2 regions of the Pseudobacillus sp. 179-B 2D1 NHS genome follow, and region 1 is predicted to be linked to the other one. Evidence: riboswitches for the same ligand, from Rfam matches in the RefSeq annotation. Region 1 holds a riboswitch; the other holds the start of a gene.
The links. A riboswitch is a leader RNA that binds a small molecule or an ion and turns the genes downstream of it on or off. The one in region 1 is predicted to bind S-adenosylmethionine.

Region 1 (3,135 bases):
GTTGCTTAATTAATTGGATAAGCTCCATGCTTGAAACGTCGTAAACAGAAGTAGCACCCGGGAAATCGCCAACTTTCGTCGGATCACCGGTAATAGCCAGCACATCGTGAAGACCTAGAGCATGCAAGCCCATAAGATGAGACTGCAAGCCGATTAAATTCCGATCCCGGCACGTAATATGAACAAGCGGGCGAATGTGATGCTGCATTTTGAGCAGGGAGCCCATTGCTAAGTTGCTGATACGTGGAGAAGCAAGCGAGTTATCAGCCATTGTAATAGCCGCCATGCCAGTTTGCTGCAAGGCTGTGGCTCCTTTAATATAAGCAGCAGTATCCAAGTGTTTAGGAGTATCAAGCTCCACAATAATCGTCCGTTCTTTTTTTACCTGCTCATGGAGCGGCGGTAACACTGGAGGAGTCGGTTCTTTAATAATAATGGGCTTTCTGGCGATTACCTTTTTCTCTGTAATTGGTGCAAGGCCAGCTAATGCTTTTTTGGCCGCCTCAATATGTTTGGGTGTGGTGCCGCAGCAGCCTCCAATAAGACGGACCCCTTCATTGCGAAGGTGAACGGCTGCCTGGCCAAAATAATCAGCCTCTGATTCATAGACGATACGGCCGTCTTCTACATCGAGAAGGCTTGCATTCGGATAGGCTGATAAAAAGGCTTTTTCAGGCAGTGTCACCTCTTCAAATGCTTGGATTGTATGATAAGGGCCGAGGCGGCAGTTAACGCCGACAATGTTTGCCCCGAGGGATTCGAGCTGATTGAACGCCTGATTTAACGAGAGTCCGTTTTGTAGAATGCCAGGTTCATGCATGGATACTTGAGAAATAATTGGCAGATCTGTAAGTTGACGAAGCAGTTGTAAAACGGTCGTTAATTCTTCAAAGTCATAATACGTTTCTAAAAGGAAGCCATCAGGTTCTTCCAGTAAGATGGCTTCTGCCTGCTGCTGAAAGGCCGCTTCAATGTCGGCAAGGGAGGCGCTGCTTTTACGGATTCCACGGATGCCGCCGATGGTCCCGAGTACGAAGCGTTCTTCAGAGGAAGCCGCCTTTTTTGCTATCCGCACGGCTGCTTTATTTAATTCCCGTACACGGTCCTCCATTCCATATCTTGCAAGCTTTAGAGCATTGGCGCTATATGTATTCGTTTGGATTACATCCGCGCCTGCTTTTATATATTCGCGATGGATTTTTTCAATGATTTCTGGCTTTTCTATATTAAGTTCCTCGTAACAAAAATCGATGCCGTAGGAATAGAGGAGAGTGCCCATGGCTCCATCAGCTGTCAGCACTTCGTTTTGCAGCCGGTCTAATAATTTCATGTGGTTCTTCCTTTCCGTAACTTTATTCTAATCATAAGAAAAAGCCTTCTTAAATTAAGAAGGCTTTACATTGTCAATGTCTGATCCTTCTTATCTCTCAAACTGATTAGACAGTTTGCTGGATTTAGCACCTAGGCCCGCTAGCGGCTGGTTGCTGAAGCTTCATAGGGCCAGTCCCCTCAGCTTCTCTTGATAAGAAATATACCTATATACAATTAGTAAGATAATTGAACATATCATATCTCTTTAAGAGGATTTAGTCAATAGAAAATTTTGAATATTCCCAGAGGATTGTCGAACAGAAGGAGGCGGGATATACTTTTATGAGATAAAGGAGGAGTCAGGTTGAATCAGCTTCGTTATTCATTATTTATTTTGGCAGGGGCATGCAGTTATGGTTTTCAAGCTTCAATCGTCAAGCTGGCAACGAATGCGGGATACCCGGCTGGCCAGATGACCGGTTCACAATATATCTTTGGACTTTTGCTGATGATCATCCCTTTCATGATAACCAAACGCATAAAATTACAGGTTAAGCAAATAGTACCATTGCTTGGGCTCGGCGTTTTATTAAGTTTGACAGGCGTATTTTATGCAACAAGTATTCAAGAGCTATCGGCTTCAATCGCCATTGTTCTGCTTTTTCAATTTACTTGGATGGGGATTCTCATTGAATCCGTTTATTTAAAGGCATTTCCATCTGTCACAAAGATCATCTCGGCTGTCCTTTTATGGGCAGGAACGCTGCTTGCCGCCGGAATTTCTTCAGAGGGAATCAACTGGGCAGACCATTCAAAGGGCTTTATTTCTGGTTTCCTTGCCGCTTTAACGTTCGCATTGTTCATTTTCTTTAGCGGAAAAACAGGAAAAGAAGTACCGGCTATTCAAAAAAGCTTTGTTATTTCTATTGGTGGGCTGGTAACGGCTTGTTTATTTGTATCGCCAGCTTTTGTAATAGATGGGACGATGACTGGGGGCTTGTGGAAATATGGTTTGCTTGTCGGACTGTTGGGCGTTCTTGTACCGGTTGTTCTCTTTGCGCTCGGTACCCCGTATGTTGACTCAGGAATGGCCACTATTTTAGGTGCTGCAGAGTTGCCTGCAGCGATGATTGGCGCTATGTTCATTGTGGGTGAACATTTAACCGGTGAACAGGGGGCTGGCATTGTGCTCATATTGATCGGGATTGCTGTGCCGCAATTGCGTAGGAATGGAAGAGTCCGACCGAAACAGCTTTCCAGCAGTTGATTTCCGCAAATTGTCACAAAGCCGAAAATAGAACAATGATATACTGTGAGTAAATGCTACTTACAGGACGGGAAATAGATGAATAAACAGTTATGGAAGCAAGCAAAAGAATTTATCACAGTTTGTTATCGGGAATTAGGCAAATCGGATGAAGAGATAAAAGCGCGGCTGTACGAGATCAAAACAGAAATTGAGGGAACAGAAAGTTATACTCAAACTTATGAAGAACTGAGCTATGGAGCGAAAATGGCCTGGCGCAATAGTAATCGCTGCATCGGACGGCTATTCTGGCAAACGCTGCACGTGTTCGATAAACGAGAAGCTAAAACAGAAAAAGAGATATTCGAAGCCCTCAGCCGTCATGTAGAATATGCGACAAATCAAGGGAAAATTCGTCCGACTATTACAGTTTTTCGTCCGTCTTCACCCCATCGGGAAGACATTCGCATTTGGAACCATCAGTTAATTAGATATGCGGGGTATAAAACAGAGACGGGAATAAAGGGAGATCCTGCTTCTATTGAACTGACCTCTATGTGCCATAAGTTTGGCTGGCG
Region 2 (3,135 bases), on a different contig from region 1:
GGCACGCTTGTGCAATTAATGCTAGAGTTTCACCCGGAAGAGGAATTGCACAGGTATATCACATTTTATCGCAAGCTGGGATTGCCTACTACACTGAAAGAATTACACTTAGAGGACGTATCCTATGAAGATCTGCTGAAGGTCGGCCAAGCCGCCACTCAAGAAGGAGAAACAATGAAGAACTTATCCTCTGACATTACTGCTGAAGATGTGGCAAATGGCATTCTAGCTGTTGACCAGCTGAGTGCGCCAGTAGGAATATGAAGAAGATTGAAATGGGCTGCGTACCAGTAGGCTAAACGAGACAACCCGAGTAGAGGCAGCTGAAATTGGCAAAAAAATTCGAGATACAATATTATTTATTTTAGCTCCCCGTTAGTTGTGCCAAAAGGCAGCTATCATGTTAAATCGTAGGCTTCAAATACAGTAGCTTTAAAACGTTTTACGTGTATGAATAAAATCTTTGAGTGTAAACAATGATATTTTAATCCCTCTTTTCTATAAAAGGCAGGTCTATTCTAAGGCAAACCCGCGCATGTTGAATCCTCTTTTTTAATGCGTGGGTTTTTTCTAATGCAAAATCAGATTAACATTCCAAATATAGCCTTCCCAAGGAGCAAAAAGAGCAGAAGCCACAGAGGAAGAAATAGCCGGAGTCATTATGGTGGCTACATCATTAAACGGAGATGTTAAACTTTTTAGCAGGAGGATTTATTTATCGTTGTAAAGTCGTGTTCCTTTGACGGCACCCTTTGTAAAAAATTATGCGAAAATGATGATATAACTGTCACTGGCCTGTATTTTCTAGTATTAGCTATACTTTTTAAGTCCTCATATAATCTTCTATCCGTCATTTAAAAATATCCATAATTTTTTTGTTGATAAAGGAATAAAAATCATGTAGTCTTTTAGTTGCTGTGACAAAAAAATAAGATTTTTTCTTCTTATCAAGAGAGATGGAGGGACTGGCCCGATGAGATCTCGGCAACGGAACTTAGTGATTAAGTTGCTGTGCCAAATCCAGCAAGCAAAGGCTTGATAGATAAGAGGAGTGTTTTATAGATATAAGGCCTCTTCTTGTCGTTCAAGATGAGGTCTTTTTTCGAGGCAAAGAATGGGCAAAAGACGTGTCCCATTTTATTTTTTGGAGGTGGAACAATGAAGAGAGGGAATCCATGGGCGTTGATCCCATTTGTTGTTTTTTTAATTTTATTTATTGGTTCAGGGGTTATTACAGGTGATTTTTACGCCTTCCCTGTCATTGTAGCCATTGCTATTTCGGGCGCTGTGGCTCTGGCGATGAATCGAAAAGAACCCTTTGGGCGAAAGGTGGATATTTTTTGCCAGGGCGCAGGAAACGTAAATGTGATGCTGATGGTTGTTATTTTTCTATTGGCGGGAGCCTTTTCAGAAGTAGCAAAAGGCATGGGGGCAGTGGACTCTACTGTTAACTTTGCTTTAGCGGTTGTTCCGCAAAACTTGCTTGTCGTAGGCTTGTTCGTCATTGCCTGCTTTATCTCCCTATCCATGGGTACATCAATGGGAACGATTGTTGCATTGGCGCCAATTGGAGTGGGGATAAGCGAGCATATTGACCTTCCCATGGCTTTAGTCATGGCGGCGATTATTGGCGGTTCAATGTTTGGCGATAATTTATCCTTTATTTCCGACACAACCATTACTGCCGTTCGTTCACAGGGCGCACAAATGAAGGACAAATTTAAGGTGAATTTTTGGATTGTGCTGCCGGCAGCTATTGTAACGGGTGTTATTTTAGGGGCTATCACAATGGGGGAAACGGCGCAAGTGGAACATTTAAGCTATAATTGGGTAAAAATTGTTCCCTATGTTTTAGTCATTATTCTAGCGTTAACTGGAATGAATGTTTTTCTTGTGCTAGCACTTGGAATTGTTCTCGCTGGAGCTGTTGGCTTAGCGGATGGCAGCTATCATTTAATGAGCCTTTTGCAAAAGATGGGCGAAGGAATGGCTAGCATGTATGAAATGGCCTTTCTTGCGATATTAATAGCTGGAATGGTGGAGGTTATTAAGTTTAACGGCGGGATTGACTTTCTGCTTCACCTCGCAACAAGAAGAATTAAATCGAAAAAGGGTGCTGAATTTGGGATTGCCGGTCTTGTCGGCCTAACGAATTTATCGACGGCTAATAATACGATTGCTATTTTAATTGCTGGTCCGCTTGCAAAAAATATGGCTGATCAGTATGAAATTGAGCCGCGAAAGTCTGCGAGCATATTAGATATCTTCTCCTGTGTGATTCAAGGACTTTTGCCGTATGGAGCCCAATTCCTGGCAGCCGCAAGCGTAGCCGGAATATCGCCAGTGAGCATCGTACAATACTCTTTCTATCCAATCCTTATAGGAATCTGCGGAATCATCGCTATCCTCATCGGATACCCGAAAAAAAAGCAAGTCTGAGTTTCACCACTTTAAACAAATGGAGAGCCTATTCCGTTTGTTTAAAGCGGTAAATATTTAATATATCGGTGATTGCTCTCGAATTCATTGAAGTTTGGAACATTTGACTGCGTCCTTTCGATAGTTTACTTAGTTAGAATTTTAACTGGAATCATATTTATGGGTGTTACTCTTTCGCTTTAAATGCCGTTTGTAAAAGTCAAACTTTTACGAACGGTTATTTTTTTATCCAAAAAAGGCTGTTTTTCACTTTGTTTAAGTCTAAAAATTATTTTCGAACATTTTTGCTAGCATGGATCATACAAGAAGAGCGGGAGCGGATTCGAAGGCAGCAGCGTGAAGGAATGGATGTGGCCTATATAATTTATCCTTGTTACGATCATCCTTATAATAAAAGAGGGAAACGGACCTTCTAATTTGACGATATAACAGATTAAATGCCGATGAAAAATTAATAGAAACCATAAAAGCAAATCCAGATGAGGATTTGCTTTTATTTTTAAGGTTTATTTAAGGTTTGGATTAAGGTGGTGTAAGGTCTAGGAATTATAATCATCATTAGTTACAAGGAGGGCATATCAATGAAAACCATTTTACAAGCAAAAAACGTTCAAAAAATATTTGATACAAAAGGAAATGTTTATAAAGCATTAGAAGATATTGATTTGAAAATTAAAGAGGGAGAATTTATCGGCA

Region 2: another riboswitch for S-adenosylmethionine. It lies ahead of ACH0BF_RS19325 (Na+/H+ antiporter NhaC family protein); the one in region 1 lies ahead of ACH0BF_RS11170 (bifunctional homocysteine S-methyltransferase/methylenetetrahydrofolate reductase).

Annotation. Positions count from the first base shown of each region.
Region 1 covers NZ_JBIQDP010000009.1:94,747-97,881, forward strand. The annotation lists gene ACH0BF_RS11170 (bifunctional homocysteine S-methyltransferase/methylenetetrahydrofolate reductase) at 1-1,330, opposite strand, end outside; SAM riboswitch class I at 1,418-1,529, opposite strand; gene ACH0BF_RS11175 (EamA family transporter) at 1,676-2,578, shown strand; gene ACH0BF_RS11180 (nitric oxide synthase oxygenase) at 2,657-3,135, shown strand, end outside.
Region 2 covers NZ_JBIQDP010000023.1:49,204-52,338, forward strand. The annotation lists gene ACH0BF_RS19320 (glycerol dehydrogenase) at 1-264, shown strand, start outside; SAM riboswitch class I at 942-1,049, shown strand; gene ACH0BF_RS19325 (Na+/H+ antiporter NhaC family protein) at 1,159-2,439, shown strand; gene ACH0BF_RS19330 (ABC transporter ATP-binding protein) at 3,021-3,135, shown strand, end outside.